Alloalcanivorax dieselolei B5: one gene and its partner. The main gene of each other region encodes a partner of the protein of the gene in region 2 in a complex. Links are inferred from orthologs where the notes say so. Each region holds a gene or a part of one and is shown on either strand. Other genes may lie near its edges.

Evidence for each region.
Region 1: the proteins of dsbD (region 2) and B5T_RS06975 are in contact, whole or in part, in a crystal structure (PDB 1JZD), measured with the Escherichia coli proteins. The link is inferred for Alloalcanivorax dieselolei B5 from one-to-one orthologs.

The regions. Positions count from the first base shown.
Region 1 is NC_018691.1:1,507,561-1,514,071, forward strand. Bases 2,181-4,958 are described here. They hold B5T_RS06975 (DsbC family protein), read left to right. Parts: upstream 2,181-3,089; coding sequence 3,090-3,827; downstream 3,828-4,958. Other genes in these bases: xerD (site-specific tyrosine recombinase XerD), read left to right, coding at 2,181-3,026; alaC (alanine transaminase), read left to right, coding at 3,982-4,958. Also shown: ribosome maturation factor RimM, read left to right, coding at 1-381; tRNA (guanosine(37)-N1)-methyltransferase TrmD, read left to right, coding at 414-1,184; rplS (50S ribosomal protein L19), read left to right, coding at 1,200-1,556; B5T_RS06965 (GlsB/YeaQ/YmgE family stress response membrane protein), read right to left, coding at 1,710-1,970; more of xerD, read left to right, coding at 2,115-2,180; more of alaC, read left to right, coding at 4,959-5,175; B5T_RS06985 (homoserine dehydrogenase), read left to right, coding at 5,236-6,511. UniProt on the Escherichia coli protein: Acts as a disulfide isomerase, interacting with incorrectly folded proteins to correct non-native disulfide bonds.
Region 2 is NC_018691.1:1,100,929-1,107,595, reverse strand. What follows is about bases 2,565-5,498. They hold dsbD (protein-disulfide reductase DsbD), read left to right. Parts: upstream 2,565-3,043; coding sequence 3,044-4,954; downstream 4,955-5,498. Other genes in these bases: aroQ (type II 3-dehydroquinate dehydratase), read left to right, coding at 5,285-5,498; B5T_RS05030 (DUF2333 family protein), read right to left, coding at 2,565-2,668. In the rest of the region: B5T_RS05040 (AraC family transcriptional regulator), read right to left, coding at 1-515; B5T_RS05035 (metal-dependent hydrolase), read left to right, coding at 603-1,463; more of B5T_RS05030, read right to left, coding at 1,676-2,564; more of aroQ, read left to right, coding at 5,499-5,737; accB (acetyl-CoA carboxylase biotin carboxyl carrier protein), read left to right, coding at 5,773-6,213; accC (acetyl-CoA carboxylase biotin carboxylase subunit), read left to right, coding at 6,225-6,667. UniProt on the Escherichia coli protein: Required to facilitate the formation of correct disulfide bonds in some periplasmic proteins and for the assembly of the periplasmic c-type cytochromes.

The DNA of each region.
Region 1 (6,511 bases), 410 kb from region 2 along the record:
GAAGTGAAACTGGCTGGCGCCCGCCCCCAAGGCAAGGGGTTGGTCGTCGCCTTTGACGGTATCGGTGACCGCGAGCAGGCGGCACGGGAACTGGTCGGCCGGGAAATCGCCGTGTCGGAGTCCCTGTTGCCCCGTTCCGGAGACGGTGAGTTCTACTGGCGGGACCTGATCGGTCTGCGGGTGCTGCTGCCGGACGGCCGTGATCTGGGCCGGGTGGATCGGCTGATGGAAACCGGCGCCAACGATGTGCTGGTGGTGATCGGCGATGCCGACAGTCTGGACCGCCGTGAACGGCTGCTGCCCTGGGTGCCGGACGACGTGATTGTCGACGTTGCCCTGGAGCGCGGCGAGATTCGCGTGGACTGGGACCCGGAATTCTAGAGCCACGGCGGACGTGGACAGGGAGGCGCTCAATGCGAATCGCGCTGATGACGCTGTTCCCGGAAATGACCGGGCTGGTGACCGGCTTTGGCGTGACCCGGCGGGCCATCGAGAGCGGCCGGCTGAGTCTGGAAGCGGTCAATCCCCGGGATTTCACCGATGACCGCCACCGCACCGTGGACGATCGCCCCTTTGGCGGCGGGCCGGGCATGGTGATGAAAGTGGAGCCCCTGGAACGCGCGCTGAGCGCGGCCCGGGAGCGAGTGGGCCCGGCCCGGGTGATCTACCTGTCACCTCAAGGGCGGCCACTGACCCAGCGCAAGGCCCAGGAACTGGCCGCCGAACCGGCATTGATCCTGGTGGCCGGTCGCTACGAAGGGGTCGATGAACGCTTTATCGAAGCGCGGGTGGATGAGCAGATCTCCATCGGCGATTACGTACTCAGCGGCGGTGAACTGCCGGCGCTGGTACTGGTGGATGCCGTGGCGCGCCTGTTACCGGGAGTGCTGGGGCACGAGGATTCGGCAGCCCAGGATTCGTTTTCCGGCGAATTGGAAAACCTGCTGGACTGTCCGCACTATACGCGGCCCGAGGAACACCAGGGCCGGGTGGTGCCTGATGTCTTGCGTAGCGGCGATCACGAGCGGATTCGCCGCTGGCGCTTGAAACAGGCACTGGGACGCACCTGGCGGTGGCGTCCCGACTTGCTCGAAGCCCGCCGCGCCAGTGGCTGGACCGAGGAAGAACAGCGGCTTCTCAATGAATACATTGAGGAGTACGAGCAGCAATACAGCGATCAATGAACCAAGGAGCACGCCATGAGCGGCAAGAAACCCCTGATTCAGGAAATCGAACAGGCACAGCTGAAAAGCGACGTGCCGGTGTTCGGTCCCGGTGACACCGTCACCGTTCAAGTAAAAGTGAAAGAAGGCGCCCGTGAGCGTCTGCAGGCATTCCAGGGCGTGGTGATTGCCCGCCGTAACCGTGGCCTGAACTCCAATTTCACTGTCCGTAAAGTCTCCCACGGCGTGGGTGTGGAGCGGGTATTCCAGCTGCACAGCCCGCTGGTCGACTCCATCGAAGTCGTCCGCCGCGGTGATGTTCGCCGCGCCAAACTGTACTACCTGCGTGAGCGTTCCGGTAAATCCGCCCGTATCAAGGAAAAAATCCGGTAATACGCTACTCGCTCCGGTTGCGAGCTATTGTCGCTTCAGCCTTTGCTGTAGGGCATTCGGAAGCGACCTCTGGCCGAGCAAGGATGCTCCCACCGGACATAAAAAGGCCGCCCCTCCAATGGATGGGCGGCCTTTTTGTTTTGCATCGGAGGGTTAGCGTTTAGCCAGCAACCGGTACAGGAACAACAGCACTAATGCACCGACGATGGCGGTAATGATGCTGCCGATCGATAACGAATTTGATGCCGCTCCCGCGCCGATCCCCAACAGAGAACCGAGCCAGCCGCCGACAAAAGCACCGGCGATACCAATCAAAATGGTAATAATGAAGCCGCCCGGATCCTTGCCCGGCATGATCCATTTTGCGATCACACCCGCGATCAGACCCAGTACGATCCAAGAAAGAATTTCCATAGGGCACTCCTTACCTCTGGTAACTCAAAGCCCCTTGAGTATGCCCCGTATGGATGCACGACCCGGGTAATAAATAGTAAAACCCCAGCTTGCTGAGAGTACCGCATGGCGCCAGAATCGCGGAAACGAAACGGGAAATAGGTTATGACGGACCTGTCCGAAGCCCGGCAACGGCTGGTGGATGCCTGGCTTGACAATCAATGGCTGGAGCGGGGTCTGAGCCGTAACACCCTGGAAAACTATGGCCGGGACCTGCGCCAATTCGGAGATTGGCTGAACAGGGAGGAGCACACCGCGCTGGAGCGGTGTCAGCGCTATCAATTATTACAGTTCCTCGCCCACCGCCATGAACAGGGATTGGGGGCGCGATCGGTGGCTCGCCAGCTTTCCGCGTTGAAGAGTTTTTTCCGCTGGCTGAAACGGGAGGGGCGTATCGACGAGGACCCCACCCTGAACGTGGCGCGCCCCAAGACCGGCCGGGCCTTGCCGAAGAGCCTCAGCGAGGCCGATGTGGAAGCGCTGCTGGCGGCGCCGGACCTGGACGATCCGCTCGGTCTGCGCGATCGCGCCATGCTGGAGGTGTTGTACGCCTGTGGTCTGAGGGTGTCGGAGCTGGTCGGCCTGACCCTGGGGCAGGTCAATCAGCGCCAGGGGCTGGTGCGGGTGGTGGGCAAGGGGGACAAGGAGCGGCTGGTGCCCCTGGGGGAAGAGGCTCTGCACTGGCTGGCGCGCTATCTGCGGGAAGCCAGACCCTTGCTGATTCACCCGGATCAGGATGTGCTGTTCCCCAGCCGTCGCGGAGAGACAATGACGCGCCAGGCATTCTGGTACAGGATCAAACAGATCGCGGTCAGCGCGGGGGTGCAAAAGGCGTTGTCACCCCATACACTGCGCCATGCGTTCGCGACACATTTGCTCAACCACGGGGCCGACCTGCGGGTGGTGCAGTTGTTATTGGGGCACAGTGATTTGTCCACCACACAGATCTATACCCATGTGGCGCAGCAGCGGCTACAGACGCTTTATGAGCAACATCATCCCCGGGCGGGAACTTGAGCGCCTGTTGCCACTCAAATAACGATAATCGCCGCAGGGGGCGGCGTACCATTGGAGAATGTCATGAAAAGGATGATGATGGCGGCCCTGGGATTGGTCGCGGCCACCCTGGCGGTGGCGGATTCGGGGGTGGATGAGAAGGCGGTAAGGAAGAACTTCGCCGACACCTATCCTCAGTTCACAGTCAGTAAGATCGAGCCGGCGCCGGTGGACGGCATGGCCCAAGTGGAACTCAAGGGCGGCGGCGGAAGCCAGTGGGTATACACCAGTAGCGATGGTCGTTTCATTTTTACCGGTGAGCTGATCGAACTGCGCGACGGCAAGCCGGTGAATCTGGCGGAGGAGCGCCTTGAGAAGGTGCGCAAGGCCGGCCTGGCCAAGGTCGACAGCAAGCGCATGATCACCTACGCCGCCGATGATCAGAAGGCGGAAATCTACGCCTTTACCGACATCACCTGCGGCTTCTGCCGCAAGATGCATGAGCACATCGAGGAGTACAACGAGGCCGGGATCACCGTGCACTACCTGGCATTTCCGCGCGGCGGACCGGCGTCTGAGGCGGCCGAGAACATGCGCCACATCTGGTGTGCCAAGGATCGGGCCAGTGCGCTCACCGATGCCAAACTGAAAGACAAGATCGTCGAAAACAAGCTGGGCAGCTGCGCCGGCCAGGTGAACGACGAATACGCCCTGGGCATGGAGTTCGGAGTGAGAGGCACGCCGGCTATCTACACCGCCGAAGGCACCCAACTGGGCGGTTATCTGACTCCGGAGCAAATGCTGCAGCGACTGCAGCTTTAAGCGTCTGTTCGCGGGCCTCCCAGCCCTCGGGACACATTGACGGCGCCCCTTGGCGCCGTTAATGTGTCCGGCTTCCAGTAACCCCGCCACGGCCCGTGACGTGCCCGTTTCGGTACGGTCCCGGACCGCGCCATCTTTTTTGAAGGATTCAGCCGTGGAAGCCGATTTTCAGCGTATTCGCCGTTTGCCGCCTTATGTCTTCAATATCGTTGGAGAGCTGAAGAAGGCGGCGCGAGCGCGGGGTGAGGACATCATTGATTTCGGCATGGGCAATCCGGACCAGCCGACCCCGCCGCACATCGTGGAAAAGCTGGTGGAAACCGTGCAGCGCGGTGATACCCACCGCTATTCCCAGTCCCGTGGCATTCCCCGTTTGCGCAAGGCCATCACCGACTGGTACCAGCGCCGCTACAGCGTGGCACTGGACCCGGAATCCGAGGCCATCGTCACCATCGGCTCCAAGGAAGGGCTGTCGCATCTGGCGCTGGCCACCATGGGCCCCGGCGACACCGTGATGGTGCCCAATCCCAGCTACCCGATCCACCCCTACGGCTTTGTCATCGCCAACGCCGATATCCGCCATGTGCCGCTGGTGCCGGGCGTGGATTTCTTCGAGGAACTGGTGCGCGCGATCAAGGAAGCCTGGCCGAAGCCGAAGATGCTGGTGCTGAATTTCCCCGGCAACCCCACCGGCCAGTGCGTGGATCTGGATTTCTTCGAGAAGGTGGTGGCGATCGCCCGGGAATACGGTATCTGGGTGGTGCACGATATCGCCTATGCCGATATCGTTTTCGATGGTTACGAGGCGCCGTCGATCCTGCAGGTGGAAGGCGCCCGCGACGTGGCGGTGGAATTCTTCTCCCTGTCAAAGAGCTACAATATGCCGGGTTGGCGGGTCGGCTTCTGCTGCGGCAACAAAGAGCTGATTCACGCCCTGGCGCGCATCAAATCCTATCTGGACTACGGCACCTTCACGCCGATCCAGGTAGCCGCCATCGCCGCTCTGGAAGGCGATCAGAGCTGTGTCTCCGAAATTCGCGATCTGTACCTGAAACGCCGTGACGTACTCTGCGACGGCCTCAACGACCTGGGCTGGACGGTGGAAAAGCCCCGCGCCACCATGTTCGTCTGGGCCCGGATTCCGGAGCCTTACCGGGCACTGGGATCGCTGGAATTCTCCAAGAAGCTGCTGACGGAGGCTGGCGTGGCGGTCTCGCCGGGCGTCGGCTTCGGCGAATACGGCGACGACCATGTGCGCTTCGCCCTGATTGAAAACGAGCAACGTACCCGTCAGGCGCTGCGGGGCATCAAGAAGATGTTCCGCGCCGACGGGCTGATCGCGGGCTGACGCCGTCGGCTCCCATGCATTACATGCACCCTGGATTACACATATTCTGGAGAGGACCAAGTGAAGTCGATTAAGGTTGGGATCGCTGGCCTGGGCACGGTGGGCTCAGGCACCGTCAATGTACTCAAGCGCAATGCGGGGGAGATTGCCCGGCGCGTGGGTCAGCCCATTGAGATCGCTCACATTGGTGCGCGGCGTGAAAATCCCGCCTGCGACATTAGCGGTATCCGGGTGTCCCGGGATGTGTTCGACGTCGCCAACGACCCGGATGTGGACATCCTGGTGGAACTGATCGGTGGCACCGACGTCGCTCGCGAGCTGGTGCTCACCGCCATCGGCAACGGCAAGCACATCGTCACCGCCAACAAGGCGCTGATCGCCGAACACGGCAACGAGATCTTCCTCGCCGCCCAGGAACACGGCGTGGACGTGGCCTTCGAAGCGGCGGTGGCCGGCGGTATCCCGATCCTCAAGGCGCTGGGCGAAGGGCTGGCCGCCAACCACATCAACTGGGTGGCGGGCATCATCAACGGCACCGGTAACTACATCCTCACCGAAATGGAGCAGGGCGCGCGCGGCTTCGAAGAAGTGCTGGCGGAAGCCCAGGCGCTCGGTTACGCGGAAGCCGACCCCACTTTCGACGTGGAAGGCGTGGACGCCGCCCACAAGCTCACCATTCTGGCCTCCATTGCCTTCGGTATCCCGCTGCAGTTCTCCAAGGTCTATATGGAGGGCATCAGCCGCATCACCATCGAGGACGTCAACAGCGCCGCCCAGTTCGGTTACCGCATCAAACACCTGGGGATCGCCAGGGACACCGGCAACGGTATTGAGCTGCGCGTGCACCCCACGCTGATTCCACAGGAAATCATGCTGGCGGCGGTGAACGGCGTGATGAACGCGGTGATGATCGATGGCGACGCGGTGGGCCCGACCCTGTATTACGGCGCCGGCGCCGGCGCTGAACCCACCGCCTCGGCGGTGGTGGCGGACATCATCGAGCTGGGCCGTGAACTGACCGTGGATCACCACGAGCGGGTGCCTTATCTGGGGTTCCATACCGACCAGATGTCCGACGAGCCGGTGTTGACCATCGAGGATGTCTCCTGTGGTTACTACCTGCGTCTGCATGTCCAGGACAAGGCCGGCGTGCTGGCGGACGTGACCCGCATTCTCAGCGACAACCGCATCAGCATCGAGGCCATGGTGCAGAAGGAAGTGGACGAAGGGCTGGTACCCATCGTCATCCTGACCCACCGGGTGCGCGAGGGCGACATGAACGAAGCGCTCAAGCGAATCGCTGCCCTGGACACCGTGGATAACGATATAATGCGTA
Region 2 (6,667 bases):
TGCAGCTCCGCCCCCTCCGGCACCGCTTCCAGCAGCTGTTCCAGCATGTGGATGAACCCCACCAGCATGGCTTCCACCACGAAGGCATGGATCCGTCCCGGGTCGGCATTGGCCACCAGCGGGAAAATCACCCGCCCCCCCTCCTCGCGCCGGTCCATGTGCCATAACGGCGCCCGCAGCCCCAGGTAGCGCCGCGCGGCATCGAGGCCATCACCGAGAGTGGCACTGGACAGCGCCAGCAACCCCACCGGACCATGCAGGGTAATGCGCATGGCCCGGGCATAGCGGAATCCCAGACCGGCGGAGCCGGCCATATCCAGGGCCTGTTCGGCGCAACGCTGGGCCTGCTCCAGCGGCACCCGGCTCTGCGGCGCCAGCAGCTGTTCACGGCTTTCGCCCACACCGCCCAGCAAAGCGGCAGGGTCCTTGCCCAGCCCTTTCATCACATCACACAACAGCACCACATAAATGCCGGGGATACCGGCATCAAACCAGGCACGGCCCAAAGTCACCACAGGTTGGCCCTCCACGACAAGACCCGTCACCGCTACTGGAGCATATTGACGGACAACCCACATTGGCAGAATCGCCAGGAGAGCCCGATGCGATTGTTTTCCCGTCGACGTACCGCATCACGCCAGCCGATCAAGGTGCGGCGCATGAACTTCGATTTCAAAGGTCTGGAGAAAGCCGGCTATTGGTATGGCGACGATCCGGTGGCCACCCATCTTTTGAACGTCCTCTCCATCACCTTCCCCGACGGCGAGCGCTTTTTCGTGGACGCGGTACGCGCCTTCCGCGACCGCGTCGACGACCCGCAACGGCAGAAGGACATCTCCGGCTTCATTGGCCAGGAGGCCATGCATTCCCTGGAGCACAAGGCCTTCAACGATCTGGTGGCGGGACAGGGTTACGATGTGCTGGTCGAACGCGCCCTGAACGTGACACAGAAGCTGCTGGCCGGCGCCCGCAAGCATTTACCGCCGGAGCGGCAATTGGCCGCCACCGCCGGCCTGGAACACATCACCGCGATCCTCGCCGACACCATTCTCGGCCACAAGGACGTGATCGAAAACATGGATCCCTCCGTGCGCCCCTTGTGGGTCTGGCACGCCATCGAGGAAACCGAGCACAAGGCCGTGGCCTTCGAGCTGTACCAGGATGTGGACGGCGACTACTGGCAGCGCCAGCGCGCCTTCCTGATCAGCACCGCCTATCTGATCACCTTCACCAGCTATTTCACCTGGCAGTTCCTCAAGCACGATGGTGTCCACCGGCAACCACTGACGCTGGCCAAGGGGCTGTGGCGTCTGTTCGGTTACCGTGGCGTGATCAGCTCCACCGTACCGGCCTGGTTCCGCTATCTGAGCCCGCGCTTCCATCCCTGGGACGACGACAACACCGATCTGGTGGCGCAATGGCGGGACACCCTGCCGGAGCCGGCGGTCAGTTCGGTGGCGTAAAGGCAATTGACAGTTGATAGTGGACAGTTGACAGCGAAAAGAAAAATGCGGTGATGCAAAGTTTGTTTGCGTATCAGCAAAGAGCAGAGAATTAATGTTTAGGAGTAGAGAGGCCGCACTCAAGTTTTGGGCGCGGCCTCTTTGCTTTCGGATCAACAGGTCGTGTCTCGCGCCGCTGTCAACTGTCCACTATCAACTGTCAACTGCTTTTTCTATCCCTCTTGCAGCAGCTTCCTCAAATCAATCAGGGAAGCGTTGGCGCGGGACAGGTAGTTGGCCATGACCAGGGAATGGTTGGCGAAGATGCCGAAGCCGGAGCCGTTCAGAACCATCGGGCTCCACAGGGTTTCCTGGGTGGCTTCCAGCTCACGTACCATCTGCCGGAAGCTGACCGTGGCGTTCTTCTTGCGCAGCACATCGGCGAAATCCACTTCCAGCGCGCGCATCAGTTGCACCAGCGCCCAGGACGCCCCTCTCGCTTCATAGAAAACATTATCGATTTTCAGCCACGGGGTTTTCACCATCCGTTCCTTGCTGTCCAACTGCGTCACCGGGGTATCGTCCTCGGTATCCAGAGTGGTGCGCCCGACGCTGCGGCTGAGATCCTGGCTGAGGGCGCCAAGCCGGTTCTGTACTTCATTGAGCCAGGAATTCAGGTTGTCGGCGCGGGCGTAGAATCGGCCATCGCCGCTACGCAGGCTTTCCAGATAACGCTCCAGCGCACGGATACCTCGGCGGTATTCGCTTTCCGTGGCGGGCATGGCCCAGCTTTGGGAGTCGAAGTTGAACTGCGGTTCGGCAATCGCCAGATTACGGTCTTCCTGACTCTGGGATTGGGAGCGGCTCATATCACGGCGCATCACCCGCACCATATCCCGTAACTGCACCAGCACCCCGAACTCCCAGGACGGCATGTTATCCAGCCACAGGCGATGCGGCAGAACATCGTTGCTCAGGTAGCCGCCCGGCTTGTCCAGCAGGGTACTGGCCACATTGATCACTTCCTGGGTCGTGACCTCTCCGGTTTTCGCATCGGCGAGCGCCCGCACTTCCTGGAGATCCGGCTCCCAGCTCCAGTACCAGCCGAGCAGTACATCCACCAGAAGCAGGATCACGATCAACCACAGGGCGCCTTTCCATATCCGGTTATTGGCCGGATCCAGCAACCGGTCGCCCATCTTCTGGGAGAACTTTTCATTACTCATCGGTGATCCCCACTCGCGTCCTGTCAGGCCGGCAGCGGCCTTTTCCATCATGTCGGAGCCCGGGCTCGGGACTCCACGGCATTGTGCGCCAATATAGCAGCCTTTGTCGCCAACGACAGGGCCCGTGCCGCCGGCGGCAGCGGTCTTTGCGTCCATTTCGGCATGGGGGCACAATGCGTTCTTCGCCGCCGCTCTTAAAGCCCCTTTAATCCGCAAGGCGCAGACTGGGAACCGATCCGCGCCGGCGGCCTCTATATCTACCCGGGGTATACAGAAAATGGATAGCGCCAGGGCCGCCGCCGGCAGGTCGGGGCCCCGCTCTTTATGTTTGGGGGAAACCGGGCCAGGGACAAAACCGGTTATCTGGAGAAATCGATGACACAACGCTTGCGTTCACTATTATCCCTTTTTGTGCTGGGGCTGCTCGCCGGTCCCGCGCTTGCGCTGTCTCTGGGCGGCAGCGGCGGATTGGGCAACGACCAGCCGCCCACGGTGGACGAAGCGATCCAGGTAATGGCGGATGCCGATTGGGACAAGCAGACGGTGCTGGTGGGCTTTGAACTGCTCGACGACGTCTATCTGTACCGCCAGCGCTTTGAGTTCATTCTCCGCGACACCAACGGCAACGTTCTCGATGACTTTTCCGCGTTCCAGATGCCCGCGGGCAAACCGAAGGTGGACCCCATATTCGGTGACGTCGAGGTGTTCTACCAGCGGCTGGAAGTGACGTTGCCGTTGCGCAGCGTGCCACTGGCCGATACCGAGTTGGAAGTGCGTTATCAGGGCTGCATCGAGGATTTGCTGTGCTACCCACCGGCCAGCAAGACCTTCGCCTTCGAGGAGCCCCGTCCCGGCAAGCCCGCCACGGCGCTGAACGCTGCCGCGCCGGCCACCGCGCCAACCGCCTCCGCAAGCGACGAGGGCTTTCTGGAGACGTTGTTTTCAGAGGACGCCAACGCCTTTAATCGCTGGATCTCCGGCCAGAGCCTGGGGCTGGTGATCGGGCTGTTCTTCGCCGGCGGTCTGCTGCTGGCGTTCACGCCCTGTGTGTTCCCGATGATTCCGATCCTCTCCGGTATCATCGCCGGTGAGCAACACCCCAGCGCCCGCCGTGGCTTCCTGCTCAGCAGCGCCTACGTGCTCGGCGTGGCGGTGCCCTACACCCTGGCGGGGCTGCTGGTGGCCCTGTTCGGGGCCGGACTGAATCTTCAGTTCCTGCTGCAACAGCCGGCCGCGATCATCACCAGTGTGGTGATCTTCGTACTGCTGGCACTGGCCATGTTCGGCCTTTACGAGTTGCAATTACCGGCGGCCCTGCGCGACCGGCTCAACCAGACCGGTCCGAAGCGCAAGGGGCTGGCCGGCGCCGCCCTGCTCGGCATGATCTCCGCCCTGGTGGTGTCACCCTGCGTCACCCCGATCCTCGCCGGCGCCCTGATCTATGTGGCCGGCAGCGGCGACGCCCTGACCGGTGCCGCCAGCCTGTTCGCACTGTCCATTGGCATGGGTGTGCCGTTGATTCTGTTCGGCACCGGTGGCGGCCATTTGCTGCCCCGGGCCGGCCTGTGGATGGAAGAGATCAAACGCTTCTTCGGCGTGGTCATGCTCGGCGTCGCCATTTGGCTGCTGGACCGCATCGTGCCGGCGCCGGTGACCCTGGCCCTGTACGGCCTGTTGCTGGCCATTTACGGCGTCCAGCTGGGCGCCCTGGAACCGGTGAAAGAAGGCGGCTCCCGTCTGCGACGGGGCCTTGCCCTGGTGCTGACGCTGTACGGGGTGATTTTGCTGATCGGCGCCGCCTCCGGCGCCCGCGACCCATGGCAACCGCTGGCCCACTGGCAGCAACCGGCGGCACCGGCCACCGCCACTTCCGGCACGGCGCAACCCGCCGCGACCACGGAAGACCACGGCCCCTGGCGCACCCTCACCGGTCAGGCGGCGCTGCGTCAGGCCCTGGCGGAGTCCTCCCGGGCCGGCCGGCCGGTGCTGGTGGACTTCTTCGCCGAGTGGTGCGTGGCCTGCAAGGTGCTGGAAGAAACCACGCTGAGCCATCCGGATGTGCTGACCACCATGAAGGGATTCGATCTTTATCGGGTGGATATCACCGACATCAACAGCGAAAACCAGGCGATCATGACCGAATACAACATCTTCGGTCTGCCCAGTCTGGTGTTCTTCAGCCCCGCTGGCGAGGAAGTCCCGGAATCCCGCGTGCTCGGCGAGATGAGACCGGAGCGCTTCATCCGCCATCTGGAACAGACCGTTTTGCCGGTCACATCGGGCTGATCCGGGGCCCCGGATGCTGGCACGCAACACGCAGGCACGCTTGCACGCCATGTTTGCCAGGCTGGTGTGAAACGGAAAGGTTGGATTGCTCGGGAAGGTAGTCATCGCTGGATCCGGCGATCAAACTTCGGGTTTAGCGTGCAAGCGTGTTGCGTGATTGCGTGATTGCGTGATTGCGTACAAGCGAATCGGTACATGTAACGAATAGTGTAAAGTTCTTTTTTCGCCGGGCGATTCCCCCTAGACTGCAAACTTCGGGAAAAGCCCCGGCCTGATGCCGTTTTTCCCTCCTGTTCACCGCAGATAACGACACATTCAGGGGTATCCATCTTGGCCACCATTCTGGTTCTGCACGGACCCAACCTGAATCTGCTCGGCCAGCGCGAGCCGGACAAATACGGTGCCACTAATTTGGCGGAAATCGACCAGGCCCTGCAGATCCGGGCCCGGAAGGCCGGCCATCATCTGCAGCATATGCAAAGCAATGCGGAATACGAGTTGATTGAGCGCATCCATGCCGCCCGCGGGGAAGGCGTCGACTTCATTCTGATCAACCCGGCCGCCTTCACTCACACCAGCGTGGCGCTGAGAGACGCTCTGCTGGCGGTGAGCATCCCGTTTATCGAGGTGCACCTTTCCAATATTCACCGGCGCGAAACCTTTCGCCATCACTCTTATTTCTCGGACATCGCCGAGGGAGTGATCTGTGGTCTCGGCGCCGACGGTTACCAATTGGCGCTGGACGCGACCATCCGCCGTCTGGGCACCGACGACGACATCTGACCTTTTAACATCAACAGCTCCCAACAGGACTGGACATGGATATTCGAAAAATCAAGAAATTGATCGAGCTGCTGGAAGAATCCGGAATCGAAGAACTGGAAATTCACGAGAACGAAGAATCCGTACGCATCACCCGGGGCGGCTGGCGCAACGCCGCGCCGGCCCCCGTCGCCCCGGTGGCGGCCGCTCCGGCAGCCCCGCAAGCCACTCCGGCGGCCGAGCCGGAACCGGCCTCCCCGGCCGGCCATCTGGTGCGTTCTCCCATGGTGGGCACGTTCTACCGGGCCTCCTCTCCCGGCGCCACCCCATTTGCCCAGGTGGGCCAGAAGGTCAACGCCGGCGACGTGCTGTGCATCGTCGAAGCGATGAAAATGATGAATCAGATCGAAGCGGACAAATCCGGCACTATTGATGCCATCCTGGTCGAGGACGGCGAACCGGTGGAATTCGACCAGCCGTTGTTCTCCATCGTTTAACGGAGGTCGAAATGCTGGAAAAAGTCGTCATTGCCAACCGCGGCGAGATCGCCCTGCGCGTGCTGCGCGCGTGCAAGGAAATGGGCATCCGTACCGTGGCGGTGTACTCCAAGGCGGACCGCGATCTGATGCACGTGCGTCTCGCCGATGAAGCGGTGTGTATCGGCCCGGCGCCGTCCACCGATTCCTATTTGAACATCCCCGCCATCATCAGCGCGGCGGAAGTGACCGACGCGGATGCCATTCACCCCGGTTACGGCTTCCTGGCGGAAAACGCCGACTTCGCCGAAAGCGTGGAACGTTCCGGCTTCACCTTCATCGGACCGCGCGCTGATACCATCCGCCTGATGGGCAACAAGGTGTCCGCCATCGAGGCGATGAAAAAAGCCGGCGTCCCCACCGTCCCCGGCTCCAATGGTCCGGTGGGTGATGACCCGGAAGCCACCCAGGCCAT